2 regions of the Exiguobacterium sp. RIT452 genome follow, and region 2 is predicted to be linked to the other one. Evidence: riboswitches for the same ligand, from Rfam matches in the RefSeq annotation. Region 2 holds a riboswitch; the other holds the start of a gene.
The links. A riboswitch is a leader RNA that binds a small molecule or an ion and turns the genes downstream of it on or off. The one in region 2 is predicted to bind FMN.
Positions count from the first base shown of each region.

Region 1 (16,116 bases), on a different contig from region 2:
CCGACCTATGTCCTCGGCGAGACAGTGCTTGCTTACGAACGTCTCGATGACGGACTGATCCGCCTCGTGACGAATAAGGGAGAACATTACACGAAAACCGTCATTCTGACCGCCGGAAACGGCTCGTTTGCCGCCCGCCCGCTCGGCGTTGCCGATGCAGAACGGTTTGAGACAAGTAACCTGCATTACTTCGTCAACGAGATGGACCGCTTCAAAGACCGTCAAGTCGTCTTGCTCGGCGGCGGCGATTCCGCCGTCGATTGGTCCTTGATGCTTGAGCCGATCGCGAAATCCGTCACGCTCGTCCACCGTCGTGATAAATTCCGGGCTCATGAACATACGGTCGAATTGTTGCATAACTCGTCCGTCAATGTCATGACACCGTATACGCTCGAATCGGTCACAGGGGATGACAGCATCGAAACGCTGACGTTTAAACATGCCGAAACGGATGAAGTCATCGTCGTCGGCGCAGATGATGTCGTCTGTAACTTTGGTTTCGTTTCCTCGCTCGGACCACTCAAGGAGTGGGAAGTCGAGTTCGAACGTAATTCGATCCGCGTTAACTCGAAGATGGAAACAGCAATTCCCGGCGTCTTTGCCTGTGGGGATATCGCGACCTATGACGGTCGTGTCAAACTGATTGCGACCGGTTTCGGAGAAGCTCCGATTGCCGTCAACCAAGCGAAGTTGCTTGTTGACCCATCAGCCCGTCATCCGCAACACTCCACAAGTCTTTTCGAAAAAGTCAAAAACCATTAAGTATGACCCAACAGCAGCGTCACCTCGATTTCCGGATCGAAGTGACGCTGCTTTTTTTGCCTATAAATTAGATGATCGTCAGAGCATAATTCGATACGTGTACTCCATCAGTTGTTCCCCGCCCCGCTCGATCCGTTGTTCAAAAACGAGACGTCCGCCGAAGCGTTCATAAAAGAAACGGGACGGATTATCTGCCAACACTTTGACGATACAAGACGAGAATCCTTGCTGCCGCAGGTCTGCTAGGACGTGGTCAAACAACCGCTTCCCTGTCCCTTGCCCTTGATGGGTTTTTAAAAGATAGAGCGCGTACAACTCTCCTTCCGTCCCTTTGCTCCCCCTGCTTGGTCCACCGTTCGCAAATCCGATGACTTCGTTTGTCTGGTCAAGCGCAACGAAGACCGGACCTTCCGTCAGACTTTTCCGCCAGCAGTGTTTCCGCTTGTCGTGCGACAACTGCTCCAGATACATCGTTGGAATGATACCGTGATACGTTTCCCGCCAAGAGGCGATATGCACTTGCGCAATGCGGTCGGCGTCTTCCGAAACGGCTAATCGAATGTTTATAGTGCTCATTCTCCCAGCGGAATGATGAAACGTCGGACACGTCCGCCGTCCTCTTTGACATACGATGCAATCTCTTGACCGCCGTTCGCCAGGATGACGCGGCCGGATGCGATATTGTCCGCACTGCAGGTGATCAAGACAGAGGCAAGCCCCCGCTCTCGTGCGACGGCGAGCGCTTGACGCAACCCTTCTGTCGCATAGCCGTTCTGCCGGGCACTCGGACGAATTCCGTAACCGATATGACCGCCGATTTGTTGCAGTTGGTCGTTTAAGTCATGCCGGAAATTGACCGCGCCGACAATTCGTTGTCCATCGTACAACCAATAGGTCGAATGGGTGACCCAGTTTTTCGGGGCCACCTGTTCTTCTTGTTGCTGCGCCTCTAAAAAATCAGCTAACGGAAAAAACGTTTTGCTGACGACACTTGGGACGATGGCTTCACCGGATTGTTGCCACTCGGTCAGAAAATCGAGGTATTCGACTTCAAGTTGCACGGACGGTTTGATTAACGTAATCATTTGTGATTGCGAACCTCCTCTTCAATGAGTCGATCGAGCCAGTCGTCGACATGTTGGAATAGATACCCCGCTTGTTTTGCGGCTGTCGTATCCATATAAAAATCGTGATCCGGTGCCAATGGGGACGGATCGTCTCCCTTCGTTTCAAACCGGGAGGTCGTCTTCGCCACGCGATCAATTTTATCCATTAAGTCCTGAATCGATAACACGCCGTCACTTGCTGCATTGATCGGTCCGGTCATCGTCGACCGACCGCACCATTCGAGGAAGGCTGCCGCTTCATAACTCGAGATATAACCCATCTTCGCATATAAATTTTCAGCAACGATTGGTTGATCGGCCAAGGCCCGTTTAATATGGAACACCAGTCGTTCCGTATAATCGTCCGGTCCTAGGACGACCGGGAATCGAACGGCGATGACCGGGAAAGTCGCCCGTTGGAAAAAGTAACTTTCTGCCTGACGTTTTCCTTCCCCGTAATCATGTTCTTTTTCCAAGTCATATTTCCCGGGAAACGGATTGTAAGTCCGCTCTGAGATGTTTGTTCCACCCTGCTCATAGACGGACATCGTCGACGTTAAGATATAGCGTCCGACTTTCCCTTCGAAAGCATCCACCGCAAGCTTCGCCTGATAGGGATTAAAGCAGATATTGTCATAGATGATGTCCCAGTTCTGACTTCCAAGATCCTTCATCGTACTGCTTGACGTCCGGTCTCCCTTAAAAAATGTCAAGCCCTTCGCGACCGGCGGTGTATGCTCGCCGCGCGTGACAATCGTCACATCATCCCCCGATTCCGCAAGCCGTAATGCCAAACGTCGACCAAAGTAACGTGTTCCACCAAAAATCAGTACTTTCCGCATCGATAGTCCTCCCTCGTCATGGCGTTCTAACGTTCTTGTTAGTCCTTCTCCATCTACACCGTGAAGTCCTGTTCCTCTCGCTTTGAAAACAAAAAAACCGCAGACGGCATCGTCTGCGGTGAAACGGATTAGATTAACATCCGCCGGGTGTACCGGCATTTGTTGCGGTCCGGAACGACGTCCCGCATCCACATGTCGCAATGGCGTTCGGATTCGTGATCGTGAATCCACCGCCGAGCATCGATTGTTTATAATCTACTTCCAGTCCTTTGACGACCGGATAATCTTTTTGATCGACAATCACTTTCACCCCATGTTGCTCAAAGGTTAAGTCAGTCTCCTTTTGGCTGTCAAAGCCCATACCGTAGGAGAGACCACTGCATCCGCCGCCTTGAACGAGCATCCGCAGATTCTGTTCATCGTTCGGCGCCTGCAACATCATCTCTTTGACTTGGAGTGCGGCCGCTTCTGTTAAATGAATCATGTCATCACCTTCCCTTTTTTATCAGTATACGCAATTTCAGAGGGAATCGAAACCTAGTTGCTTGAAACTATCTTGAATTCGTTGTATAAAGGAGTTGTATCAAAAAAAATTAAATCGTTCCATCTTCAGGGCAGGGTGAAATTCCCGACCGGCGGTAAACAGACGATTCGTCTGAAGCCCGCGAGCGAATAGGGCGCTATTTGCTGATTCTGTGTGACTCAGGAGCCGACAGTATAGTCTGGATGGGAGAAGATGGCGGCATGTTTCTATTTCTTGAACCGATTTTTGCAAAAATCGTTCAGGTTTAGTTTATTGCGGACTTCTCCCCTATCGAACACTTTTCGATGGGGGTTTATTTTGGACGCAGCCATGCCAATACTTCATCGAGAGGAACGAGCAAAAGGAGATTATACTCGTATGAAACGCACACAAAAGATGGTCACGTTATCCATGTTAGGTTCAATTTCGTTTGTTCTCATGTTACTCAACTTTCCACTGCCGTTTTTACCGAACTATCTGAAGATCGACTTCAGTGACGTTCCCGCTTTGATCGCTGCCATCATGTTCTCACCGATTGCAGGTGTCATCGTCGAAGCACTCAAAAACGTCTTGTACTACATCTTCCGCGGAAGCGGTGTTCCGGTCGGAGAGCTCGCAAACTTCGCTGCCGGTGTCGCCTTCATTCTTCCGGTCAGTTGGTTCTACCATAAAAAGAAATCTACAAAAGGTCTTGCAACCGGTCTTGTCGCAGGTACGATCACGATGGCACTTGGTCTCGCAATCCTCAACTATATCTTAATTCTTCCAGCGTATGCTTGGTTCTTCGGAATGGATTACATGTTGGATCCAGCCGTCAAATGGACGACGATCACGGCCGGTATCCTGCCGTTTAACATCATCAAGGCGATGTTCATCTCAGCACTCTTCATTCCGCTGTTCTTGAAACTCAAACCATGGATGATGCGTCGCCAACAATCCTTCTAAGTCCGAAGCCGCGCCCGCTGACAGACATAAATCCCCGGTCTCATCTGAGACACGGGGATTTTTTTAGAGCTCGTTTTCTTCGATTTTCTGATAAATCTTTTCAAGCAGTTCTTCCGGTGTCTCTCCGACAACGGTTTCGCCATCGACCAGACAAAAATGATCGAGTGAGCAGATCCCGCAATATCCGAGGCAACCATATTCGACGACATCGACATTCGGGTCCCGTTCGAGTTGTTGCATGACGACCTGGGTCCCCGTCGCTAAGTTACTGATACAAAATTCAATAATCGGATTCACTTTTTTTCCTCCTTCAAGCAGGAATTATCTTTCCTCATGTCGTATTATACAAGGTCAGACTGATTTAGGGGAACTAAGGGGGATTTTAAGTTATGAAGCAACTGGTTGTTTTAGGTGGCGGATACGGTGGGATGCGGATTTGTGAACGATTCAAGGATGAAGAGGTCGCTGTGACACTCGTCGATCGTTTACCGTATCATGCCTTAAAAACAGAATATTACGCACTGGCTGCCGGAACATTGTCGGATCGGGATGTCCGAATCGCATTTCCGGAAGGAGAACACCTCACATATAAATATGGTCACGTCGTCCAGATTTCACCCGAGACGAACTCCGTCCATCTGCAAGACGGTACGGAACTTTTTTATGATGATTTAGTCATCGCTTTAGGGTGTGAAGACAAATACCATAACATACCGGGCGCACAAGAGTTTACGTACAGCATCCAGACACTCGAGGAATCACGGAAAACACAACAAGCGATCTGCGGACTTTCTCCGGGGGCGATCGTTTCGATCGTCGGAGCCGGTCTCTCCGGTGTCGAACTGGCCAGTGAACTGCATGAAAGCCGGAAAGATTTAAAAATCCGGTTATTCGACCGCGGTCCGTCTGTCTTGTCCTTCCTCTCGGATAAAGTATCGACGTACGTTCAGGAATGGTTCGAAGAGCACGACGTCGAAGTCATCAACAATTCCAACGTCACGTTTGTCACGGCGGATGACGTCCAAAACGGGGATGACGCCTATCCGTCGAACTTGACGATTTGGACGGCCGGCACGCAACCGGTCAAAGTCGTGCGCGATCTTGGGTTTGAAGCAGACAGCGGTGGACGGATCAAGCTGACGGAACACCACCATGTGCCGGAACATGAAAATGTCTTCGTCATCGGGGACTGTGCCAGTTTGCCGTATGCTCCAAGCGGTCAGCTCGCAGAACACCAAGCCGATCAAGTCGTCGATGTCCTGCAGGCGAAATGGGCCGGCAAGAAGTTACCGAAACTGCCGGAAATCAAGTTACGCGGGATGCTCGGATCGCTCGGAAAATCAGACGGATTCGGAATCGTCATGGGGAAACAGGCGCTGACCGGAAAAGTCCCACGCCTGTTGAAGTCCGGCGTGCTCTGGAAACACAAAAAAATCAAATAAGAAAACGGCGCCGGTCATTCCGGGGCCGTTTTTTCAAGTCTCGTATCGATTGCCTGGGTGATTTTTTTCAATTGGACGTACCCTTCGTCAATCATCTCACCGTCAAGCAGGACGAGCGGATAAAAATAGACATCGTCTTTTATAGCCAAAATCCAGTCATCTTCGACCGTCGCGGCTTCAAAATCGACATATTCAAACGTCAACGCTGTCTCATATTTCCGTCCGAGAACGGCCTGCAGCCAACTGTAGGTCTCTTCCGAACTTGGTGCCCCGACGCAACTCGGACACGTCTGTGCGGCGCCATATACCTTGATTTCCATCACTTGTCCCCCTCTTCCTGTTGCACTTCTTTTTTAGTATACAAGTTTTCCAGATTGAGAACATTTTTCAACCCTGTTACAATGATGCTATAAGAAAGGATGTGTTTACGCATGGAAATGTTTGATCAAGTAAACGAAGTACTCGAAAAATTGCGTCCGTTCCTTCTTCGTGACGGAGGAGACGTTGAACTCGTAGATGTAGAAGACGGTATCGTCAAACTCCGTTTGATGGGAGCTTGCGGCAGCTGCCCAAGTTCAACAATCACACTGAAGGCTGGTATCGAACGTGCCCTGCTTGAAGAAGTAGCCGGCGTCGTTGAAGTCGAACAAGTCTTCTAAATCGGTAAAATCCCCACTGACATCCGTCAATGGGGATTTTTTTGTTCACAGGATCCATTCCGCCAATGTATCGACCATATACGTCGGTTGAGCATCCTGCCCTTGAATGAAGACCGGCGTATGGACACCGGAGTTGACGTGCATCGTCCGAATACCGCCATTGATGCCGAACAGAATGTCCGTATGGTAGTTATCGCCGATCATGATGAGGTCTTCTTTCGCGAGACCAATCATCTCAGCTGCGATATTAATCATCACCGGTTCCGGTTTCCCGATATAAAACGGTTCTTTTTCCGTCGTTACCCGTAAAACGGACGTCAACGCACCATTCCCCGGTAAAAAGCCACGCTCGGTCGGAATCGCGATATCTCCGTTCGTCGAGATGAAGCGGGCTCCTGCACGAATCGCCAGTGCTCCGATTGCCAACTTCTCATACGTGATTTGACGGTCGAGACCGATGACGACATAATCGGCATGCTCGTCTGCGACGACCTGTAAGCCTTGACGCTCGAGAGCATCAATCAATCCACCTTCTCCAATCGCATAGACCTTCGCACCCGGATCGAGTTCTGCGATGTAGCGACCTGTCGCCATCGCACTCGTCAAGACGTGCTCCGCGTTCGAATGGACACCCATGCCACGTAATTTTTCAGCGACCGCTTCCGCCGTCATCGAGGCATTGTTCGTGACGAACAGATACGGCACTCCTTGCTCTTGCAGACGGTTCACGAAATCAACCGCTTCTTTGACGGGTTCTGTCCCGTTATACATCGTTCCATCCAAATCAAACAAATATCCTTTTGCTTTCATCCTGGCTCACTCCTCATTTGGTAAAAATGCAGAGACCGGTCCGAGTTCTGTTTCTAAATAGTGTCGGACGGCTTCCGGAAAACGACGCAACTGCGTTTCTTCTTCCAAAAGAACACCCCGGATCTCTGCTGTGCTCGATGTCGTAAATTCACGGACAATCCGTGTCCGCAGGGCGACAATCCGTTTCAGACTCGTCGCAAGCGGCGTATCCACGACCCGTTCATCTTCTAAAATCATGACGATATCTTCATAACTTCCCGGATCACGCATGATGAAACCATCAATCATACTGTTCCCCACATCGATGATACTTTCGATCACCAAAAACCCGATCCGTTCCCACGCCAGTGAAATCGTCAACGCATCCCCTGTTAATTCCTTGCTTTGACGCAGCGCGGTTTCAAAACAAACCACCGTTTGTTCAATCTTTTCACGATTTACGAAATACATCCAGCATTCCCCCTCACATCCTTCATTTTAGCTCTATCCGCTGGACATGAAAAGCAGAAAGGCTGTTTGCATCACATTCCTCAATGTGTTATCCTCAATTTAGATTTTTACGAAAATAGTATGTCACATTAGGTGACTTGGAGGTTATTCATAGATGGAACGGGAATTAGCATTAGAAATCGTCCGAGCAACAGAAGCAGCAGCATTAGCATCCGCCAAGTGGATTGGTCGCGGGAAAAAGAACGAAGCCGATGATGCGGCAACGACAGCGATGCGCGAAGTCTTAAATACCGTTAACATGGCAGGAACCGTCGTCATCGGCGAAGGGGAACTCGACGAAGCACCGATGTTATTCATCGGCGAACAGGTCGGGACGTCAAACGGACCGGTCGTCGATATTGCCGTCGATCCGCTCGAAGGGACGAACATCGTCGCCAAAGGTCTCGGTAACGCCATGGTCGTCATTGCGGTCGCGGATGAAGGTGCCCTGCTCCATGCACCGGATATGTATATGGATAAACTGACCGTCGGACCGAACTTAAAAGGACATGTCTCACTCGACGATCCACTCGAAGTCATCATTCAAAAAGCAGCGGAACTGAATCAGAAACGGATTGAAGACGTCACCGTCATCATGCAGGATCGTCCGCGTCATGATCATTTCCGGGAAGCAGCGATGCGTGTCGGCGCTCGTGTCCGTCTCTTTGAGGACGGCGACGTTTCAGCAGGAATCGCCCCGCTTTCTCCTTCAACCGGAATCGACATCTTCATCGGAACAGGTGGCGCACCGGAAGGCGTCATCACAGCCGCTGCCGTCAAGGCAATGGGCGGCGACATGCAGGCCCGTCTGCATCCGATGAATGAGGAGGAAACGGCGCGTGTCATCCGGATGGGACTTGCCGATCCGCTGCAATTGTTGACACTCGACGATCTGATCAAAAGTGACGACTGCATCTTTGCGGCAACCGGCGTGACGACAGGAGAGATGCTCGATGGCGTCCGCTTCTTGACGGACGATATCGTCGAGACGACGTCACTCGTGATGCGCTCAAAAACACGGACGATCCGGAAGGTCATCGCAGAACACAGTCTTTCGCGTAAACCGTACTTGCAAAAAGTTCCCCAAACCCTTTAATCTAAGCAGAGATGAAGGAAATGAGGGAACTGACAGATGATGCAAGAACGTGATTTTTTATATGATGAAGTCGAACAAACGAAAACCCGGTTTGTCTGTTGGATCGGCGAGACGAGCCGCTTTGATTTAGCCATCACCCACTCCGAACACTTCTTCGGAAAGATCTTGGTGTTGAATCTCTTATCAAACCGGTTTGCAATCATCGGTCCGGACGACTTTGACGAGCCGGGCTATATCGCCCATGCCTTTGATTTAGAAGATGAGGCAGCCGACGAGCTCGAAGGCTACCTGCGCGACTATATCGGATTATAAAAAAACAGCCAACTCCCAAGGGAGTTGGCTGTTTTGCTGTTACAGTAACCGGTCATTCCGCTCATTGAGCGTGTTTGGACCACTGAAAACGTTGGTATTATCCGATTCATCGTGGGCTTTCCGTTCAGAATGTTGATCCGCTTCATCGCCGACGAGTAAGACGAATTGTCCCTCTTCCGCTGCTTTGTTGGCACGGTTGACATCATCTTTCGTCAATCCGCTCGCTTCGAGTACATCGTGGTTTGAAGAAGACCCGGCACTGTCCTTTTTAAAGATGCCTTTGATCTCTTGCCACAGATTCATGTGTTCTTCTTGCGTCAGACGCGTCGACGTCTGCTGGTTTTTTAAATCCGCCAATTCCTCAATCTGCTCTAAATCATAACGATCGTGAGCGATGACTTGTAAATCAGTAGAAATGACACCTGCGACACGTAAATCATGAACAGCACTGACGACTTCTGGTACCGAATGATAGATCCCGACGATTCTCATGGATAGTTCCCCCTATAGGTGCGTGATACTATACTATTAGCCGAAAACACCCAATCAGAAACATCCTTTCAGATGTCATTTTGATTACTGCTCGTCCTGTGTCTCTTCTTTCGTCGCTGAAAACTTCCGTTTCAGTTTTAACGTATTCGCTGAAGATCCGTCGAAGCGAGGTGGTGCTTCTTCTCCTTCTACGAATTCCATCCGTTTGACGATAAAATACGCACAGCCGAAATTGCAGTATTCGTACAAATAATCCGCCACGTGGGAGATTTTTGTATCAAACGTTGCTTTTTCATGGTTGTCGTCATAGAATCCACGGAGGCGCAATTGCCCGTGTCCCCAATCTCCGACGATGTAGTCGTATTTTTCGAGCACATCACTAAACCGACCGATGAAGGCTTCTTCGTTAAATCCTTCTCGTTTTTCTTCGACGATTTCATATCTTTCACGATTGACTTGTATCATTTTTCCACCCCCTGCTTCCTTTATCTTACCATAATCATACTTGAAAACGAATCGTCAGACAGCAGAAAACCGTCCTCGCACGTAGCGTGGACGGTCCTTGATCATCAATCAATCGGCAGAGCCGCTTTATTTTTTTTCGCCGCGTTGACTTGTTCGTCAGCATGGTACGACGAACGGACAAGCGGACCGGCCTCACAATGCGAGAAGCCTTTTCCGAGCGCAATCTGTTTTAATTCAGCAAATTCTTGTGGCGTATAGTACTTGATGACGTCCAAGTGCTTTTTCGTCGGCTGGAGATACTGACCAATCGTCATGATGTCGACGTCGTTCGCACGCAGGTCGTCCATCGTCTGTAAGATTTCGTCCCACGTCTCCCCGAGTCCGAGCATCAGACTCGATTTCGTCGGAATTTCCGGTGCGAGTTCTTTGGAACGACGCAGGAATTCAAGTGTCCGGTCGTACGTTGCTTTCGCCCGGACCGTTGGTGTCAGACGGCGCACCGTCTCGATATTGTGGTTCATGATGTCCGGCTTGGCTTCGATCAGCGTCTGTAACGCGTCGAAGTTCCCACCCATGTCGGACGGTAAGACTTCAATCGATGTCTCCGGATTCATACGACGCACTTCACGCACCGTCTCCGCATAGACACCGGCCCCGAAGTCATTTAAATCATCACGGGCAACCGCTGTAATGACCGCATGTTTCAGATTCATCAGACGAACGGATTCCGCCACTCGTTTTGGTTCTTCCAAGTCGAGTTCGTTTGGTCGCCCCGTCGTGACGGCACAAAAACGACAAGCCCGTGTACAGATGCTTCCAAGAATCATGAACGTCGCTGTCCGGCGCACGGCCCAACATTCATGAATGTTCGGACATTTGGCTTCCTCACATACCGTGTGGAGCTTTTTCTCGCGCATCATACTTTTGAGTTCTGTGTATGTCTCATTCGTGTTCAACTTGATTTTCAACCACTCTGGTTTACGTTGTATCTCTCCGCGTCCCATGAATCGGTTTCCCCCTTTATCCGTAAAAAAACTGACCTGATTTCTGTTACAGTATAACAAATATTCAGTGTTTGCGGACGGGTAATTCACCAAATTCTGACTTCTCCGATAAGCGATTGAACAACAAATCCCGTAATAATTCCGGCATGAAATATTCTTTCGGCATTTCTTTAATTTCCGGAAATAAAGGACCAAATGTAAACATATCGGGCAGGACGACAGTATAGGTTTTCGTATTGTCGATTTGTTGATGATTTCCAGCATAATGCATCTTGCCCATTAATTTACCACGGAAACCGAGACCACGCACTTTCAACTGTTCAAAACGTTCACTGTCGACTTCCGCGATGAACGCTTTTAATTCCACACCGGTCATCGTCACCTTACACGGATTGATCGGGTGTGGACAAAGCCGGTGCAAATCAAACGCGGAGACCGGCCCCGGGGATAATGAGCCCAGCAACATGCCGGCCGGCACACAAGCGAGGTCCGCCTGACACCAATCGCGCATCGTATCCGCGAGCAGTTGGGTAAACGGGGACGGATTGAACCAGTCATTCGCCAGACCTGATGTCCGGCCAATCGGTTGTTTCATCTGACGTTCGGCTAAATACTGTTCTTTATCGAGTAAGACCGATGTCGCCTCGTCTGCCGGATAAGCTTCAAGCGGATGCAGGACAGCCTCTTTTTCGCCTGTATCCGTGTTTAAGTAGATTTCCCCTGCATACTGACCGTACTTTCCAGCCTGGGCAATCAACACCCCGTTTTTGACGACCCCGTCATCGAGGACGTGGTGCGTATGCGCTCCGATGATCAAATCAAGCTCCGGGAACCGTTCCGCCAGTTCTTCATCCTGATAAAATCCGAGATGACTTAAACAGATCAAGACGTCGACTTGATCCCGTAAAGCTTCGATTTCACGTGCTGCCGCCTCTAACGGATCTTCAATCGTCCATCCGAGCAAGGCGTACAGCTCGTAATAGGGAGCCGTCAGCCCAAAAATCCCGACTTTTCCCGTCGGTAAGTTTTGAATCATCCCGGCTTTCGCGAACGGTGCCGTCAAGTTTGAGACGAGGACCGGGAACGTCGCGTCCGTATATAAGTCCGCCAACCAATCATGCGGAAACGTAATGCCTTCATTGTTTCCGATCGTGACGGCCGTCGGGGACAGTTCATTTAATAGATGCGTATTGATTTTACCTTGCGTCGCTTCCGTCGCCGGTGCGACCCGGTCCGCATGATCTCCTAAATCGAAGACGAGGGAATCGTACGTCCGGTGTTCTTTCATGAACGACATATAGCGAGGCCACATATCAAAGTGTGAATGCAGATCGTTATAATGAATGACGTGTAACTTCACGCTCAAGCCTCCTCTAGGTGTTAAAACAGGGAAATTTGCCGGGGCGCAAGCGATTCATAATCAAGACCTAAAATCTCGATCAACCGTTTGGCGTTTGGTACGGCGTCTCCTGCTGAGTTGTTGTTAAAGAAAACATACACGTCTTTTGCCTGTTCGGCAAGTGAACGGATATGTGTCGCCAAACCTTGCAGTTCTTCTTCCGAGTAACGGTACAGGCAACGGACCTTCCGCCAGTCCTCACTGCTTTGACCGGGCTTCTTGAGCCATCCGTTGACGTTACGGCCGTGCAGCCGGACAAATGCCGTCTCCTGTGTCACGACGGGGACAAACGGCACCGATCCGTCTTCCGTCTGCGGTTCGTCACAGATTGTATGGATGAACTGATGCTCCGCCAAAAAACGCAGCGTCCGCTCTTGGTACGCTTCCGAATACCAGGACGGATTCCGAAACTCGATTGCGACAGGAAGACCGGCCAGCGACTTCCGGATCGTCCGAAGATACTCGAGATGGACTTTACTGACATCAAACCAGGGCGGGAGTTGGACGAGGATCGCTGCAATCTTTCCACTCTGCCGCATCGGTTCAATCGACGCCAGGTATTGTTCAAAGATTGGACCAAGCGGATCCTTGTTTTCCCGGTCATGACCACTCATCGCCCGGTGGACCTTGACGATGAACCGGAAGGCATCCGGAGTTTCCGCGACCCATTTTTGGTAGTTCCGTTCCGGTTGAATCGCATAGTACGTTGAATCGACCTCGACTGCCGGAAAATGGCCCGCGTAGGCAGCGAGCTTCTCTTTCCGGTCTTGTGGTGTCGGATAGAGGCTGTCGTGATCGCCCCAACCGGTCACGCCGACATAAATCATCCTTCCCCCTCCTCATCTGTGTGCGTTGCATATTTTTTATCATAGCATAGCGGAATCGGGAATTTCTTCTTCAAAGCTCGTCTTCGAAAAGACGCAGGTGCTTCATATAAAAAACAAGCAGATCCTTCCCACTCCTGCAAAAATCAGGGGGATGGACTGCCTGTTTGACTCATTTCAGATCATGAAGCGACTTGCTGGACGTCAACCGGTTGTCGGGGACTTGTTCTCCGTTTCGGAACAGGAATGATGTAATTTCCGAACGGCAACAGACTGATCGCATACGAGATGCCCATCGAAATCGACAGAATCATAATCATCGTCAAGACGAACATGCTTCCGGATTGGAAATACTCAAACCATTCGGACCGTCGAATCAGACGGATGACTAACGGATGGACAAGATAAATGCCCATCGAATGTGTTCCAATCGCTTGAAACAGCTTCATCGCCGTTGCATCCGAACGAACACGCCGGAAGATGTAGTTCAACACGACAATGACGAACGGAATATAGATCAAGTTCGAGATATTCGTCGAGGTATAGAGACGTGCCAAATCAATACTGATCCACAAGTCGAGCAGGATGACACCACTCACAAGCAACAAGCTCGTCCGGTAGCGTTTTAAGAGATCTTGAAACTCTTGATAATATACGGCATATGTAATGCCCATCATGAAGTATGCAATCCAGTTCAACAGGAAGGACCGTCCATTAACGAAACGGTTGATCCATTCCACATCCGTCGTGACATTGCCAAACGTCAACCAAAGGTAATTGATGATCATCGATGCGCCGAGCGCAACGAACAAACCGCTGTTTTTCTTGAAGCGGGCCAGCAGCGGAAAGACCAGATAAAACTGGAGAACCGTCAAAATGAAGTACAGGTGATAATGTGCATTGCCGTATAAGAAATACGACGAAATCGAAAGATCAGGATTCAGGCTGTTTTCGACATGATACTTATACAACAGATAAACCGAACTCCAAATTAAGTAAGGAACGAAAATTTTTGAGAAACGGGACTGAATAAACTGCCGTAGGTCAAATCCTTTTCGTAACACCATCGACATCAGCAAAAAGGCACTAATGATGGCAAAAATCGGCGTTCCGATTCGTGCCAGCTGATTGATGTACCCAATCGATGTATTCGTAAATTCGCCACCGACGTAATATAATCCGGCGATGACATGAACCGATACGACAAGAATCGCCGCAATCGAACGGATGACCGGTATTTCTTGATAATATTTCATTTTTCCACACCTTACGTTCTCTCTATATTTTTTCCAAATCCAATTATAATATAACTTCTATGAAAATATATGCTAATCGCGAAATTAGAAAAATAAAAGAATCTTCCGACGATCGAAAGATTCTTGAAGAGATCCGTCAAGTAGACCGGATTCGCTCATACGTCAAGGCGATACATCCGGAAGCAAAGGTTTGCTGCTCCACGAGCTGTAAGGACAAGGAATGCTCAAACAATGGAAACATCCGCTTGCCACCGCCGAGTAAGACCGGATAGATAACGACATGGTAGCGGTCGATCAAGTCCAAGCGGACGGCTTCTGCCGCAAGAGTCGCTCCGCCGAGCGCGATCTGCTTTCCGGATGCCTGCTTCAATGCGGCCAGTTCCTCCGCCAGTGGTCTTGTCGCCAGTCGGGCATTGCCCTCGACTGCTGTCATCGTTTCCGAGAATACGATTTTCTCAAGCGCTTGCCATGTCTTCGCATAGGCTACGATGATGGGATCCGTTTCCGTTTGATCCGCGGTCTCCCAGTACTGCATCATCTCGTACAGACGACGTCCATAGACATGGGTATCAAATTCTGTTTCGTAGTCGTTAAAATACTGATGCAACTCAGCGTCCGGTGACGCAAACGCGATGCTGCCCGACGCATCCTCGATGTACCCGTCGAGCGAGACTTGAAAAGAATAGACGATATCACGCATGATGACTCCCTCCTTTTTACTCCTTTACCCGTTTTTAGCTGTTCCCGAAAAAAAACTCCCTCATCTGTTGATGAGAGAGTTGAAAAATTATCCGATTGAACCTTCCATCTCGAACTTGATGAGACGGTTCATTTCGACCGCATATTCCATCGGCAATTCTTTTGTGAACGGCTCGATGAAGCCCATGACGATCATTTCCGTTGCTTCTTCTTGTGAAATCCCGCGGCTCATCAGGTAGAACAATTGCTCTTCTGAGACCTTCGACACCTTCGCTTCGTGTTCAAGCGAAATGTTGTCGTTGAGAATTTCGTTGTACGGAATCGTATCTGATGTCGATTGGTTGTCCATGATCAGCGTGTCACATTCGATGTTCGAACGTGCGCCTGTCGCTTTACGACCAAAGTGGACGATCCCACGGTACGTGACTTTCCCACCGTGTTTTGAAATCGACTTCGAGACGATCGTTGAAGACGTGTTCGGTGCAAGGTGAATCATCTTCGCGCCCGCATCTTGGTGTTGACCTTTACCCGCGATGGCGATTGATAATGTCATACCACGTGAACCTTCACCTTTAAGGATGACGGCCGGGTATTTCATCGTCAATTTCGAACCGATGTTACCATCGACCCATTCCATCGTCGCGCCGGCTTCACAGATCGCACGTTTCGTAACGAGGTTGTAGACGTTGTTCGCCCAGTTTTGGATCGTCGTGTAACGGCAGTACGCGTTTTTGTTGATGAAGATCTCAACGACTGCTGAGTGAAGCGAGTTCGTCGTGTAGACCGGTGCCGTACATCCTTCGACGTAATGAACCGATGCTTCTTCGTCAACGATGATCAACGTCCGCTCGAATTGACCCATGTTTTCCGAGTTGATCCGGAAATAGGCTTGAAGCGGCGTATCCATCTTGATGCCTTTTGGTACGTAGATGAACGATCCACCCGACCAGACCGCTGTGTTGAGGGCAGCGAACTTGTTATCTGTCGGCGG
Region 1 is NZ_QXJB01000002.1:638,911-655,026, forward strand. Features, by position in the region: gene D3D03_RS08660 (NAD(P)/FAD-dependent oxidoreductase) at 1-762, shown strand, start outside; gene D3D03_RS08665 (GNAT family N-acetyltransferase) at 841-1,338, opposite strand; gene D3D03_RS08670 (GNAT family N-acetyltransferase) at 1,335-1,847, opposite strand; gene D3D03_RS08675 (NAD-dependent epimerase/dehydratase family protein) at 1,844-2,710, opposite strand; gene D3D03_RS08680 (HesB/IscA family protein) at 2,844-3,194, opposite strand; FMN riboswitch at 3,312-3,452, shown strand; gene D3D03_RS08685 (ECF transporter S component) at 3,612-4,178, shown strand; gene D3D03_RS08690 (YuzB family protein) at 4,242-4,475, opposite strand; gene D3D03_RS08695 (NAD(P)/FAD-dependent oxidoreductase) at 4,568-5,620, shown strand; gene D3D03_RS08700 (DUF1462 family protein) at 5,635-5,940, opposite strand; gene D3D03_RS08705 (NifU family protein) at 6,052-6,279, shown strand; gene D3D03_RS08710 (TIGR01457 family HAD-type hydrolase) at 6,325-7,089, opposite strand; gene D3D03_RS08715 (DUF86 domain-containing protein) at 7,096-7,539, opposite strand; gene glpX (class II fructose-bisphosphatase) at 7,694-8,674, shown strand; gene D3D03_RS08725 (DUF3055 domain-containing protein) at 8,711-8,986, shown strand; gene D3D03_RS08730 (general stress protein) at 9,026-9,478, opposite strand; gene D3D03_RS08735 (YutD family protein) at 9,563-9,943, opposite strand; gene lipA (lipoyl synthase) at 10,048-11,037, opposite strand; gene D3D03_RS08745 (bifunctional metallophosphatase/5'-nucleotidase) at 11,012-12,307, opposite strand; gene D3D03_RS08750 (DUF72 domain-containing protein) at 12,328-13,173, opposite strand; gene D3D03_RS08755 (acyltransferase) at 13,353-14,426, opposite strand; gene D3D03_RS08760 (dihydrofolate reductase family protein) at 14,563-15,126, opposite strand; gene sufB (Fe-S cluster assembly protein SufB) at 15,214-16,116, opposite strand, start outside.
Region 1: it holds a riboswitch for FMN, as region 2 does, so the genes downstream of both, D3D03_RS08685 (ECF transporter S component) here and ribD (bifunctional diaminohydroxyphosphoribosylaminopyrimidine deaminase/5-amino-6-(5-phosphoribosylamino)uracil reductase RibD) in region 2, are expected to answer to the same signal.

Region 2 (16,116 bases):
GCTTTTCTGCAAACCTTGACGATGGTCGGATTGTCGCTGCTCTTTTCGACGCTGATTGGGCTGCCGCTCGGAATTCTGTTGGTCGTCACGCGTAAGGGGGCGTTGCTCGAACAAGTACCGCTCTTCAACGTCTTAAGCAGCGTCGTTAATGTGTTCCGGTCGGTTCCGTTCATCATCCTGCTCGTCGCGATCATTCCGCTGACACGGCTGCTCGTCGGGTCGTCGATCGGCACGAAGGCAGCAATCGTCCCGCTGGTCTTTTATGCGGCACCGTACATTGCCCGATTGATTGAAAGTTCACTGCTCGAAGTCAGTACGGGCGTCTTGGAAGCGGCGGAAGCGATGGGTGCGACACCGTTACAGACGATTTTCCGTTTCCTGTTGCCGGAAGCACTCAGCTCGCTTGTCCTGAACTTGACGATCGCGACGATTGGCTTGATCGGGGCATCGGCAATGGCCGGGGCGATCGGCGGCGGCGGCCTCGGGGATTTGGCCATCACCTACGGCTACCAACGATTTGATACGACCGTCATGATCATCACGGTCGGGATCCTCGTCATCCTGGTACAAGGCTTACAGACAACAGGTAACCTGTTGGCACGAAAAATTCGGAGACACTAACAAAACATAGAGAAGATAAGGGAGAGATGAACGATGAAAAAAGGATTAGCGATTGGTGCAGCATTGACGACGGTATTATTTGCAGGGTGTGCAGCGTCCGGGGAAGAGGATCAAAATACAGTCAAGCTTGGCGTCAGCGGCTCGGATACGCAAGTTTGGGAATACGTCGCGAAGAAAGCGAAAAAAGAGGGGATCACGATTGAACTCGTCAAGTTCTCCGATTATGTGCAACCGAACCTGGCACTCGCGGAAGGCGAAATCGATGCAAACTCGTTCCAGACGATTTCGTACTTCAATGCCTTTAAAAAAGAACATGACTTAAAGCTGTCGCCGATTGCGACGACCGTCATCGCACCGATGGGGATCTATTCGGATAAAGTCAAGGATGTCAAAGATATCCCGGTCGGTGGAGAGATTGCCGTCCCGAACGAGGCGACGAACATGGGACGAGCTCTCCTGTTGTTGCAGGAAGCCGGCTTAATCAAGTTGCCGGACGACTTTGACGGGAACGGAGCCGTCGACAAAATCGTCGAGAATCCGAAAAAGCTGAAGATCGTCCCGGTCGTCGCCGGACAGACGCCGCGTGTCCTGCCGGATGTATCGGCATCAATCATCAATAATGGAATCGCCGTGGATGCCGGCTTTAATCCGATCAAGGACTCGATTCTCCATGAAAATGAAACAGCGAAACCCTACATCAACATCATCGCGACACGGACGGAAGACAAAGACAAAAAGACGTTGAAGAAAATCGCTTCACTGTACCAACAGGATGATGTCGCGGAATTCATCAAAAAAGAGTACAAAGGAAGCACGATTCCGACGTTCGTCCCACTCAGTGACATCGGCGAATAACTAAAAATCCAAAGGAGCGTGACCCAAATGACGGTTCAGACAAAACGGGAAAACTTGATTCAAACGATTGAGCAGGATATCGAACAAAAACGCGAGTCGTATCTCGAGACGAGTCACCGGATTCATGCGACACCCGAGATTGGGAACGAGGAATATTTTGCCTCGCGCCATCATGCGGAACGCCTGACGGCAGAAGGGTTCACAGTTGAGCTCGGGGTCGCGGGACACGACACGGCGTTTTTGGCCCGGAAGACTTCGGATAAACCGGGGGCGACGGTTGCCTTCCTTGCCGAATACGATGCGTTGCCGGGGATTGGTCACGCCTGCGGTCACAATATCATCGGCACGACGAGTGTCGCAGCGGCGATCGCACTCAGTAAAATCATCGATGAGGTCGGGGGCAGTGTCGTCGTGCTCGGAACACCGGCAGAGGAAGGTGGACCAAACGGCAGTGCGAAAGGCAGCTTCGTCAAACATGACCTCCTGACAGGGATCGATGCGGCACTGATGATTCATCCGTCCGGACAAACGCGGATTACCGGTTCCTCGCTTGCCGTCGATCCACTCGATTTTGCCTTTACCGGCAAGCCGGCTCACGCGGCAGCGTCACCGGAAGAGGGCATCAATGCACTCGACGCCGTCATCCAACTCTTTAACGCCATCAATGCCTTGCGCCAGCAATTACCGAGCGATGTCCGGATTCACGGCATCATCACGGATGGCGGCGACGCGCCGAATATCATTCCGGAATACGCCAAAGCCCGCTTCTTCATCCGGGCGACGACGCGCGAACGGTTGAATGACGTGACGAAGAAGGTCAAAGCCGTTGCCGAAGGGGCGGCGCTTGCGACCGGGGCGACGCTTGAGGTCATCGCATTCCAAAATGAGGTCGACAATCTCCTGTTCAACCGGACGTTTGACGAGATTTTCCGAGAAGAGGCGACTGCGCTCGGGGAAGACGTCAAGACGGATGAACGCCCGGGTCTTGGTTCGACTGACGCCGGTAACATCAGCCAGGTCCTGCCGACGATCCATCCGTACATCAAGATCGGAGCGGATGATTTGGTCGCCCACACGGAAAGTTTCCGGGAAGCAGCGCGTTCGGAACAAGGCGATGAAGCCCTAATCGCCGGCGCAAAAATCCTGGCTCGGACGGCGTTACGCCTGTTGACGGACGGACAGTTGCTCGGGACGGTCAAACAGGAGTTCCATGACCGAAAAAACGGCTACTTGGCTTAATAGATAAAACGAAAAGTATGTTTCTGTCCGACGGATGATGTCTTTTAAAGTCCGTCAGATAGCGCATACTTTTTGTCGGAAATGGAAGTAAAAACAAATTCTTTTTTGTATTTTAAAATAACCTGTGCTAGTCTTGAGCTGTACAACTGAATAACCAGTTCTTCGGGGTAGGGTGAAAATCCCAACCGGCGGTGATGCGATTTTTGAATCGACGAGCCCGCGACCCATAGTGTACGCACTATGGCTGACTTGGTGTGATTCCAAGGCCGACGGTAAAGTCCGGATGGGAGAAGAACGAAAAAATGTGCTTGAAACCATTTTCTGAAAAAATACATTCAGAGAAAGGTCTATTTCTGTATGCTTTTAAACAGAAAAACAAGACGTTTCTTTCGTGACCCTTCAATCATGACGCCCTGCAAATGCAGCGGCGTCTTTTTCTTTTGAAAGGAGCGAAATCATGAAAAATAGAATGCATCATGCGATGCAATTGGCAGAGATGTTAGACGGACAAACAAGTCCAAATCCAAGTGTCGGCTGTGTGATCACGAAGCACGGACGGATCATCGGTTTTGGAGCGCACCGGTTTGCCGGCGGTCCCCATGCCGAAGTCGAAGCGTTACGGATGGCGGGAGAGGCGGCACGCGGCGCCGATCTGTATGTCACGCTGGAACCGTGTAACCATCACGGCAAAACACCTCCTTGCACGGAAGCAATCATTGCCGCCGGAATCAAGCGCGTGTTCGTCGCGACGGAAGATCGTCATTCGATCGTCGCGGGGCAGGGCATTGCACGTCTGCGCGACGCCGGACTGACGGTCGAAGTCGGATTGCTGCAAGACGAAGCGGTTCGTTTTTATACACCGTTTTGGCAAAGTATCGAGCGAAAACGGCCGGCTGTCACGGTGAAGATTGCTCAGACGCTAAACGGAATCATCACGACAGGTGAAAAACGCTGGATTACGTCAGAAGCCGCGCGAACGGCGGGACGCCGGTTGCGGGCAACACATGACGCCATCTTGGTCGGAAGTGAGACGGTTTTAATTGATGATCCGGCCCTGACGTTACGCAGTGAAGAGGGAATCGAACCGATTCGGGTCCTCGTTGATCGACGGGGGCGGTTGTCGGAGACGTTTCAGGTTTTGCATGACGGCTTGAATCCGACGTACTGGCTGACGGAACAGCCGCGAATCAGTTCCAAGCCGAATGTTACCGTCCTTGTCGGCACGTACTCGACACCGGACCAGATTCTCGAGACCTTATACGAACAAGGCATCCGGAGCCTCTTGATTGAAGGCGGGCCGACCATCCAGTCGGCATTTTTGGCAGCCGACCTTGTGGATCGAATCGATGTCTATCAGGCGCCTTCCGTCTTGAAGGGAACCAGTGGTTTGACGGGTACCGTAGAGGTCGAAGACCGATTTGCACTGACAGACGCCGAGCCGATCGGTCAGGATATCCATCTGCGGTATGAGCGGAAAGGAGAATGGACATGTTCACAGGATTGATTGAAGAAGTCGGAACGATCAAACGAAAAGTCCCGCGGCCGAACGGTCTGGCGCTGGAAATCGAAGCCCGGCACGTGCTCGAAGGAACAAAAATCGGTGACAGTATCGCGGTCGACGGCATCTGTTTGACCGTCACGGCGATGACAGCAACCGGATTTACGGCGGATGCGGTCCATGAAACGATTCGGGCGACAGCACTGCAGACATTGCGTGTCGGCACACCGGTTCAACTGGAACGGGCGATGCCGGCGAACGGACGATTCGGCGGTCACTTCGTCAGTGGCCACATTGACGGGACAGCCCGGCTGTTAAGCCGTCGACCGGACGGTGAAGCGATGGAATACCGGTTTGAGACCGCTGACTGGCGCAAATACTGTATTCCGAAAGGTTCGATTGCGATCAACGGAACCAGCTTGACGATTCAACATGTCCAAGCGGACAGTCTGACGATTTCGCTGATTCCGCATTCACGCCAAGTGACGACGTTCGACCGTTTACAGAGTGGAGCGCTCGTCAATATTGAGTGTGATCTGATGGCAAAACACTTGTATCACTTTACGCAACAGGAGCAGAAAACCGATTGGTCGGCATTTTTAGGAGGCGGAGCAGGATGAACGGATTTGATCTCATAGAAGAAGCGATTGAAGAGTTAAAACAAGGGCGTCCGATCATCGTCTGTGACGACGAAAATCGGGAAAACGAAGGCGATTTGATCCTGCTTGCGGAACATGCGACACCGGAACAAATCAATTTCATGATCACTCACGGCAAAGGACTTGTCTGTGTGCCGGTCAGTCCGCAACTGGCAAACCGATTGGAATTGAATCCGATGACGGACGTCAACACCGATCCGCACGGAACAGCCTTTACCATCAGTATCGACCACGAAGAGGCGAAGACCGGTATCAGCGCAGGCGAACGGGCCTTGACGATTCAACGGATGTTGACGGACCGAGCCGGTCAATTCAAACGTCCGGGACATATCTTCCCCTTGATCGCGAAAGAAGGCGGTGTCCGGGAACGGCGGGGTCATACAGAAGCCGGTGTTGACTTGGCACGACTCGCGGGAAGCGCAGAAGCGGCCGTCATTTGTGAAATCATCTTAGAAGACGGGACGATGGCGCGGGTTGACGACTTGTTGACGTATAAAGAAGTCCATGGACTGAAGATGATCACGATCGATGCGCTCGTTTCTTATCTGGAACGTCCCGTTCGACGCGAAGCCGACGTCTTGCTGCCGGCGGATCACGGAGCATTTCGGATGCTTGGTTACACGACGCCGGATGCGAAGGAACACGTCACCGTCTTATCGGGAGAACCGGAAGACGGCATGCTCGTCCGGCTTCATTCCGAATGTCTGACGGGAGACGTCTTTGGCTCGAAACGCTGTGATTGTGGTCCGCAACTTGATGCCGCACTGGAACGAATCGGACAGGAAGGCGGAGCTGTTCTCTACCTGCGCCAAGAGGGACGGGGAATCGGCTTGATGGCGAAGTTGAAAGCCTATGAGTTGCAGGAGCAGGGACTCGATACGGTCGAAGCGAATCACGCACTCGGTTATGCGACGGACTTACGTGATTACACGGTAGCTGCCGCGATGTTGCGTGATCTCGGCGTAACGAAAATTCGTCTGATGACCAATAATCCGGAAAAGCAACAGGCACTGGAAGAACAGGGTATAACGGTGCTCGAACGGGTGCCGCTTGAAATCGTACCGGTTCCGGAAAATAAAAATTATCTGCACACCAAACAAACGAAACTCGGGCATCTGCTCGACATCCAAGGAGGACAATAACATGGTATTCGAAGGCTTTTTAACAGGTGAGGGACTGCGCGTCGCAATCGTCGCGGCACGTTTTAATGAATTGATCACATCAAAATTAGTCGGAGGCGCAAACGACGCATTCCGTCGACACGGTGTGGCAGCGGACGCCGTCGATACGGCGTGGGTACCGGGAGCGTTTGAAATTCCGCTCGTCGCAGAAAAGCTCGCGAAAAGCGGCAACTACGATGCGGTCATCACGCTTGGAGCCGTCATCCGCGGGGCGACGTCGCATTACGATTATGTCTGCAATGAAGTGGCAAAAGGGGTTGCGAGTGCGTCACGTGAGACAGGCGTTCCCATCATTTTTGGTGTCCTGACGACCGATTCGATTGAACAAGCCGTCGAACGTGCGGGGACGAAAGCGGGCAATAAAGGATACGAAGCAGCTGTTTCGGCAATCGAAATGGCAAATCTGTTGCGGACGATCTAAGGATCGGAACGTAAGGCTAGAGACCTGTTTCTGATGGAAGCAGGTCTCTTTTTTTGTCGCCCGCGCAGGACTTTGAATGCTCTATCCCTAATGGAAGGAGAAGGACTTTTTCATGAAGGAGGAAAGGTACATGATCAGTCTTAAAAAATCGTATTATCTGCCGGGGATCTTACTTTTCATTGCGATGTACTACCTGTGGATTATTCTGTTGGAGGACCGGCCGGCGCTTTCGGCTTGGGGAAACAATCTATTCTCCATCATCGGTTGCCTAGCGGCAACAGTTCTCCTGCTCCAGGCGCACCGGACATTCCGTCAACAAGAAGGACGGTTTTTTCTATATTTGGCGTTCGGGACAGGGAGTTATCTGATTGCCGAATTGATTTGGATGTCTTATGAAAATATCCTGCGTGTGGATGTCCCCTTTCCAGGTGCGTCGGATGTTTTTTACATCCTGCAATCGGTTTGCTTTTTAGTCGCTTTTTTACATTTGATTCGCCGGCACGTCACGAAAAACCGGCTGATCAGTTTTATCTTCGATATTGCCATCGTCATGACGGTCGCCGTCACCTACAGCTGGTTTTTCTTGATTCGTCCCTTGTTCGATACACCGTTTGCGTCACGTGGCGAGGTGATTTTGGCGTTTGCCTATCCGATGTGTGACATCGTGCTTCTGTTTTGTATGATCAGCATTTATTACCTGTTTGAGAAAAAAGAGTGGCGCGAACGGATTCGTTTGTTCCAATTCTTGTTTTTAGGACTTTTACTGCAGGTTGTTGCCGACACGATGTTTGTCTATATGACGACTGTCAGCGGGAATGAAGCGGTTCGTTTGATTGATCCGTTATTCATCCTCGGATTATTGATGGTTGGTGTAGCGGGGCATGTCAACAAGTCGGTTAATGCGAACGAGCTGAATGACAGCCAGCAACGGAGTACGGTGCAACTGGGGAAACTGTTTTTGCCGTATCTGCTCGTTATCGTCCTGTTTTCAACGATGGCCCTGTATGCACGGCGCGACGAGGCCTTAAACGGGTTGATGATTGGCTGCGCGATTACGATTCTGTTGATTTTAATCCGACAGATCTTGATGATTTTGAGTAATCACGAATTAATAGAAGAAATTCATCATAAGGCAGACGAACTTGAAGAGAGTGAAGAGCGGTATAAGTCATTGTTTACGTATCATCCGGATGCCGTCTACTCGCTGGATCTGAAAGGGCGCATCAAAAGTGCCAATCCGTCCTTTGAAAAACTGACGGAGCAAAGTGCGGACCAACTGGTCGGCAAATCCTATCAACAGCTGATGGAACAACAAGCAGCGGCTGATGAGGAGATGACGGCGCATCAATTTGAAACGACATTTCGCAAATCGGGCGGGACGGATGTGTTACTGAACGTGACAAACATTCCGATTCGTGTCCGGGACCGGTTTGTCGGTATCTATGGAATCGGTCAGGATATCACACGGGTGCGGGAAAATGAATTGAAAATCCGCCGTCTTGCTTATTACGATCATTTGACCGGAGCGATCAACCGAACGTACTTTGAAGAAGTGCTTCATCATTTGGTGGAAGTGGAACAGGACGATGAAACGATCATCTTGTGCTTCATCGATTTGGATGACTTCAAACTCGTTAATGACTCGTTTGGCCACCACGTCGGAGATCAGTTGTTGATTCAAGTCGCAAGCCGCTTACAGGAGGTGACGGAGCCGGACGATCTTGTTGCGCGTCAAGGCGGGGATGAATTTACGGTCATCTTGCGTCATGTCGCATCGGAAACGGACGGACGGATTCGGACGGCCCGACTGCTCGAACGGTTACGCATGACCTATACGATTGATGAGATTGAACTGATTTCGAATCCAAGTATCGGAGCCGTCGGTTATCAGCGGACAACCGACAAGCCGATCGTGACGTTGTTGAAACAAGCTGATTTAGCGATGTACCAGGCCAAATCAAGCGGCGGGAAATCGATTATCTTCTTTGAAGACATTGCGGAGAAAGCGTCGTACCGATTGCGGCTTGAGTCCGAATTACCGGTTGCGATCGACACCAATCAATTGATTTTGTATTATCAACCGCAAGTCGACACGGTGACGTACCGGATGGTCGGTGTCGAAGGATTGATTCGCTGGAATCATCCGGAACTCGGCATGATTGCTCCGAACGACTTTATTCCGATGGCAGAAGAGGCGGGGATGATCATTCGTCTCGGCGAATGGGTGTTACGCGAAGGATTTTTACAGGCGAAGCAGTGGGAAGATGACGGCTTGACCTTGAAGGTCGGGCTGAACGTCTCGATGCAACAGTTCCACCATCCGACGTTTGTCCTGACACTTGTTCGACTTGTCGAAGAGACACAAGTCAATCCGGCACGAATTGATCTTGAAATCACGGAAGTCTCGGCCGTGGAAGATATTGAGGAGACGGTCGAGACGATGAATCGCCTGAAGGAACTCGGGTTTACGATTTCAATTGACGACTTCGGCACCGGCTACTCGTCCTTATCCCGACTGGCCGATTTTCCGATTGATACTTTGAAGATTCCACGCGAGTTCGTCGAAAAAATCCAACCGGCAACAACCGGCTACTCGATGATTTCTTCGATCATCCACTTGGCGAAATCGCTGGAGCTCGAAGTCATCGCCGAAGGAGTCGAGACGCTGGAACAGGTCAATGTCCTCAATCGTTTGGAGTGTTCACGGATGCAGGGGTATTACTTCGGTCGTCCGATGCCGCACGAACAGATTCCGGCGTTGTATCAAAAATAGGCAATCCCTTCCGTATCATGCGGAAAGGATTGCCTGTTTTTTTGTTCTCACTTGAGTGTTGTTGAGACCGAAATGCCTTTTTCGATGACGTCACGTTTCTTGTTCAGGACGTCACTCGTCAATAATTCAACGGACTCGAGCGGTTGTTCGATGATGAAGCCGAAGTTACCGGTCCGTGTCTCGGACGGTGCGTATGTCGTCGCGAGTGACTCGAGGTAGACATCGTCCTCGATCGTCTTCTCAGTCTTAGCGTCGAGTTTAAAATGGGCAACAGGGTTAAAGGTGACCGGTTCGTCACTTGTATTTGTGATCGTCACACGCGTCTTGACGAGGTCGAAGGATTCGTCATGGGTGAAGCCATGGAAAAAGTCGATCATCCCGTAACTGGGACGGGAATGGAACACCTTCATCTCTTCAATCTTCATCGTGATTGGTCCGATGGTGCGTGTCACATCGGGACGGACAATTTGTTTTAATGTCAGTTCACCTTTATCGTCGGAGACCGATTGGTTGACGGTCGTCAGCTTGCGGTCATCCGGTAATTGCGGGTTCGGGACATACGCGGCAGACTTCTCGATCGATACCGGTGTCTCCTGTTTCGGGACCGATTTTTCTGACGACTTCTCTTGGACGGTGTCTGGCGTAGTGCCGCAACCCGAAAGAATTGTCCCGAGCATCAAGGCAGCAAGTATCTGTTTCATGGAAAGTCTCCTTATTTCTTCGATTTCAACAGATCGAAGATGATTTTGGCATGATCCGTATTATCGACTTGTCCGGCGAATCGTTCCTTTGCAGGACCAAAGGCATAGACCGGAACATCTTCCCCGGTGTGTCCACCTGTCGTCCAGCCTGTATGCGAACGTTTGTTGAAGATGTCTTCGATCGCATTATCAACGTCGAGCACTTTTTTCGACTCTGCGGCACGTGAAACAGACTGGATTTCTTCCTCCGTCAAGGCAAGTCGGTTTTGATCGATGTACGTCGTCAAGGTCTTCCGGACATCTGCGCCTTCAATGATTTTTGCCGCCATGAAGTCCGGCGTCTTTTTCGCTGCTTTAATCGGCTCGGCGAACCAGTTGTAGATGCCGTCTGCTCCGATCGAGTAACCACCGGTCGAATGGTCGGCTGTTGCGACGACGAGCGTGTGTTTATCTTTTTTGGCGAAAGCGATCGCTGCTTTGAAGGCACGTTCGAAGTCTTCCATCTCGCTCATTGCTCCGACGATGTCGTTATCGTGACCCGCCCAGTCGATTTGGCTTCCTTCGACCATCAGGAAGAATCCTTTTTTGTTCGAATCAAGACGTTTGATGGCCGAGTTTGTCATCTGCTCGAGAGACGGGACGGTATTCTCGCGGTCGATTCGTTTTGGCAGTCCGCCGTCCGCAAACAGACCAAGAACCTGCTTGTTCTTATCTGCCTGCATTTGATCAAGATCCGTGACGTAGCTGTAACCGTCTTTCTTAAATGATTTTGTCAAATCGACATCCGGACGGACGAAGTTCGATTTCCCGCCGCCGAGCATGACGTCAATCTTGTGTTTTCCGTTGACACGTTCTTTGAAATAGTCGTCGGCGATGGCGTTCATATTCTTGCGGTTCTCATCATGCGCCCCGAATGAGGCCGGCGTCGCGTGTGTGATTTCGGACGTCGCGACAAGTCCCGTCGATTTGCCGCGTTGCTTTGCCGCTTCAAGGACGGTCTTGACTTCCGACTTATCGTTGTCGACAGCGATTGCCGCGTTATATGTTTTGACACCGGATGACATCGCCGTTGCGGCAGAAGCAGAGTCGGTGACGTTTTGTTCCGGATCTTCCGGATAGGTCATCTGTTGACCGACAAGATATTGATCGAATGCTGTTTTCTCAGCGACAGGTGTAGAAGGATCGTTTTTCAGATAACGGTGGGCAGACGTATAAGAAACACCCATTCCGTCACCAATCAAAAAGATGACGTTACGGATTTCCGGAGATTTAGATGATTTTGTCTTGGCCTCGGCGTTGTCGGTCGAGATCATCGTGCTAAGGGATAATGTCGATAATGCCATAATCGGGATGATTCGTTTCAACTTCATGGATGTTCCTCCTCAAGGAAAATGAATGTCAGTCGCTGCTGGGTAAAACCTACAGATCTAACTGTAGCGCTCGAATGTAAAACGAACATTTTGCTAGTGTAAATTTTCATAAAGAATGGCAGTAATCCTACAAGGTGAAAGACAAGACCTGACGGGAAAGGTGTAAGAACTGGAGAGAAAGGTAATAGCATACTATAGGCAATTGAAACATTTTCCATTAAGGACACGTAAATACAGATAATATGTTTTAAAGGAGGAACGGGAATGAAGAAAACGAGGTTTATGACAGTCGGATTCATGACGGTGGCAATCGGATTGGCAGGATGTAGCCAAACAGGTGAGAACGGTGGAAGTTCCACGGATTCAGGTCAGCTTTCCAATGCAGAACTGTTAAAAAAAGCAACCGCTGCACAGGAGAATATCAAATCGTTTCATATGGACAGTGATATGATGTCAGAAATTGGCGGTATGCCGATCAGTCAAAAGATTTCGGCAGACATCATTCAAAACCCGATGTCGATGTATCAAAAAATGACGATGAAAAATGCAGAAGATGGTACGGATATGGAGACAGAACTTTATCTCGTAAATGACAAAATGTATATGTCACAAGCAGGACAATGGTTAGTACAAGATGCATCCGAACTAGGGGATTTAATGAAAACAATGGAATCCTCTGCATCGACAGAACAAAGTTTAACGTTATTAAAAAAATATAAAGACAACTGGACGATGAAAAAAGAGGGCGATGTGTACCGCATCGATGTCGACCTTGAGGGAGACCAACTGAAAGCATTCATGAAAGATTCGCTTGAACAAACCGGACAACTTGCCCAGATGAAAGATGTCATGGACCAGGTCGATTATAAAAAGATGGAGTACTCGATGACCTATGACGCCAAGACCTATTATCCGCAGACACTCGATATGGAAATGGCATTTGAGATCGAGGAAGGAACAGAATTCACGATGGAAAATGCATCAACCTTCTCGAAATTCAATGAGATCAAGTCAATCGAGCTGCCGGAAGAAGCGAAAGACGCGCAAGAATTACCAAGCGCCACTCAATAAGATGCAGCTGAAACATCATAAAAGCAAACCGATTTCCGGTGATTGGTCCGGGAACCGGTTTGCTTGTTTAGTGTCTGTTAAATTTTAAATTGACGTAACACAGTCTGGAGAGATTCGGCCTGCTGTTGACTTGCCGTCGTCTGTTCCCGGACATCCCGGAAGGCTTGAACCGAATGATTCATCTGTTCGGACATCGACTGCGTGCCTTGGGCCCCATCGTTGACGGTGACTGCGACATCATGAATGACACCGAGCATGTTCGTCGTCAGCTCCTGTAACTGTCCGGCTTGTTCGGCAAAATGATCTGCCGCGTTCCCGAACACATGCGCATCGGTCCGGTATTGTTCGGATGCTTGTTCAAATAAGTCATAGTCATGAACAACTTTCGTATCGATGAAATGGAGCATTTCGCCGGATGCTGTATTGAGGTGCTCGACAGATTCGATGACGGATAACGACACGTCTTGAATCTGTTCGACGGTGGCACGACTGCTTTCGGCGAGCTTCCGGATTTCTTCCGCGACGACCGCAAATCCCCGTCCGACTTCCCCGGCGCGTGCCGCTTCAATCGAAGCGTTCAGTGATAATAAGTTCGTTTGTGCGGCAATCGAGAGGATCGCGTCGGAGAGGACGGAGATTTCTTTGACGGCTTTTGCCCGGACCATCGCATCCTCCAGTTTCGTTTTTGTCTCGGACAAGATGAGCGTCGCGTTAGATTTGGCTTCTGTCGCGACGACCTGAAGTGACTGTGCGCGTCGGTCGACGTCTTTTGCCAGCCGCCCGTTTTCACCGGCACTTGCGACGATTCCGTGGATGGTTGACTCCATGTCGACCGCGGATGAGTTCATTTCTTCTGCTGAAGCGGCCGTTTCCTCCATTCCGGCAGACAGATTTTCAATCGTATGTGAGGTCGAATGCATATCTTGATCCAACTCCCCGATACGTGCTGCGACATGCTGAGAGGTAGAAACGACATGGGTCGCTGTTCCATTCACTTGCTGGATGATTTGCCGCAGATTTCGGATAAACTGATTCATCGAGTCTGCGATGTGTCCGATTTCATCATGACGCGTCACTTGAAGCTGTGCCGTTAAATCGCCGCCCTGTGTCGCCAGTTCATGTGTCTTATCCTGTAACTGTTGCAAGGGGATGAAAATCGAGCGCAAAATGAAAAATGTAAAGACAACTCCGAGCACACTGATCAGACCAATGATGGAAAACAACAGGATATGTGCGCGGTTCGTCGCATCGGTAATACTGTTTCCGGCCTCTTGTGCCTGTTTGTTATTATAAGAAACGATTTTTTTTAAGCTGTCGGATACGGCAAAGTAGGAATCCCGGCTCGCACCTTCATAATAGGTGACAGCTTCTTGTTTCGTCTCCGGTGTGCTGAGTTCAACTAGCCGATCCGTCGTCTGTTCAAAGGTCGTCCATTTTTTCTGAAGATCATCAAACAGTCGGCGGTCTGATTCGCCATAAATCGTTTTTTCATAAGCCGTTAGATTTTTTTCGACGGTCGCAAGACCGTCTTGTAATCGTTTGTCATAATCAGCTTTGATCGTCGGGTCATCCTCTTGGATGTGTAACAGTTCGACACGCCGTAAATCGGATAATGCCGTATTCGTCTCGTGTGACAAGTTTAGCCCGGGAATCCAAGACGTGGTGATTTCCTGACTTTTTTGATCGGCATCGTTGAGTGCAAGTGCCCCAAATAAACCGACCGCGATCAGGCTGAGCAAAAGAATGGAGGACAATAAGACTAACTTCGTTTTAATCTTCATCATGCACGCTCCTTTTTGCGAAATGAACAACAATCCAACTACCTGTAATATAACAAGCGGACTCAAAAATTCACTTATATTTGAAAATTATAAGTTAGGTAATTATCTGCACGTGAAATTAAGTGTTGACAATAATCTGTAAATTCTGAAAAAATAGAAAAGTACATACCGAATTGGAGGAGGGGAATAGAATGGGAACATCGTTTAGTGATTGGATCAGCACGGTGTCAGACTTCGTTTGGGGACCACCGTTGCTTGTCTTTTTGGTCGGTACGGGGATTTACTTGACGATACGATTGGGATTCATTCAGATTACCAAGCTTCCATATGCGTTAAAACTCGCGTTTACGAAACATCAGGATGATACATCCGAAGGGGACATCAGTCACTTTCAAGCGTTGATGACAGCGCTCGCCGCAACGGTCGGTACGGGGAATATCGTCGGGGTGGCGACGGCAGTCGTGCTCGGGGGACCGGGAGCAATCGTCTGGATGTGGTTGTCCGGATTATTCGGAATGGCGACGAAGTATGCCGAGGCGATTCTTGCCGTCAAGTACCGGGTCGTTGATGAGAAGGGGCAGATGGCCGGGGGGCCGATGTACTATCTCGAACGGGGATTAAAACAAAAATGGTTAGGAGTGTTGTTTGCGGCATTTGCGTCACTCGCTGCCTTTGGGATCGGAAACGGTGTTCAAACGAACTCGGTTGCCCTTGCGATGAAGTCGACTTTTGACGTTCCGCTGTACGTAACAGGTATCGTCTTGATGGTCGCGACCGGAATCGTTATCATCGGTGGGGTCAAATCCATCGGGAAAGTCGTCAGCTACTTCGTTCCGTTCATGATTTTCTTTTATGTCGGCAGCGGTCTCGTGATTCTCGTCATGAACTATGACTTGATTCCGGGTGCAATCGCAACAATCTTCAGCAGTACGTTCTCGAATGAAGCCATCACAGGTGGTGCGATTGGGGCAGCGATCCGTTATGGTGTCGCGCGTGGGGTCTTTTCAAATGAAGCAGGACTGGGGTCAGCACCGATTGCTGCTGCTGCGGCGAAAACGGATTTCCCAGGTCGGCAGGCTCTCGTCTCGATGACCCAAGTCTTTCTCGATACACTCGTCGTCTGTTCGATCACCGGATTGACACTCGTCATGGGAGGTCAACTGGATACGAAATTAGAAGGTGTCGAATTGACGACGGCAAGTTTTGAAGTCTTTCTTGGACCGGCCGGAAAATACATCGTGACGATTGGTCTCGTCATGTTTGCCTTCTCGACGGTCCTCGGTTGGTCGTATTACGGAGAAAAATCGATCTATTATCTGTTTGGTCAAAAATCAATCCTGCCGTACCGGATTCTGTTTGTCCTTGTCGCCGGTCTCGGGGCGATGACGACGAACTTGAACATGGTCTGGGCAATCTCGGATGTCTTCAACGGACTGATGGCCATCCCGAACCTGATCGGATTGATTGGATTGTCCGGTGTCGTCATTGCTGAAACCCGGCTGTTCCGGGAACAGCTGAAACGGGAGGAAGCGAATCGAAAAATTTCATAGAGGGATACAACCCCCGCACTCTCGTTTGAGAACGCGGGGGTTGTTTGTGTTAAATCGATTGGTATAACATGACGGATTCATAGGGACGGAGTGTCACGAGACCGTCTTTTATCTGCAACTCCGGATAATTTTGAAGCAAGACCTCATGTTCGAACCACTCGTTTGGTAACGTGAACGAACACGTTGTTCCGTAAAAATTCGACAAGACAAGTAACTGTTCGTCGTCCGTTGTTCGTTCGTACGCCCAAAGCGATGGATCGTCCGGTGTCAGGAGACGATACCGGCCGTTCGTCAAAACATCATACTGTTTCCGCAACTGAATCAATTTCTGATAATGATAAAACACGGAATCGGAATCAGCGAGTGCCGCTTCGACATTGATCGTCGTATGGTTTG
Region 2 is NZ_QXJB01000008.1:55,520-71,635, reverse strand. Features, by position in the region: gene D3D03_RS14620 (methionine ABC transporter permease) at 1-621, shown strand, start outside; gene D3D03_RS14615 (MetQ/NlpA family ABC transporter substrate-binding protein) at 655-1,476, shown strand; gene D3D03_RS14610 (M20 family metallopeptidase) at 1,504-2,715, shown strand; FMN riboswitch at 2,870-3,014, shown strand; gene ribD (bifunctional diaminohydroxyphosphoribosylaminopyrimidine deaminase/5-amino-6-(5-phosphoribosylamino)uracil reductase RibD) at 3,173-4,219, shown strand; gene ribE (riboflavin synthase) at 4,204-4,833, shown strand; gene ribB (3,4-dihydroxy-2-butanone-4-phosphate synthase) at 4,830-6,014, shown strand; gene ribH (6,7-dimethyl-8-ribityllumazine synthase) at 6,016-6,474, shown strand; gene D3D03_RS14585 (putative bifunctional diguanylate cyclase/phosphodiesterase) at 6,605-9,247, shown strand; gene D3D03_RS14580 (DUF4352 domain-containing protein) at 9,295-9,948, opposite strand; gene D3D03_RS14575 (alkaline phosphatase) at 9,960-11,318, opposite strand; gene D3D03_RS14570 (DUF6612 family protein) at 11,583-12,389, shown strand; gene D3D03_RS14565 (methyl-accepting chemotaxis protein) at 12,467-14,170, opposite strand; gene D3D03_RS14560 (alanine/glycine:cation symporter family protein) at 14,362-15,720, shown strand; gene treC (alpha,alpha-phosphotrehalase) at 15,770-16,116, opposite strand, start outside.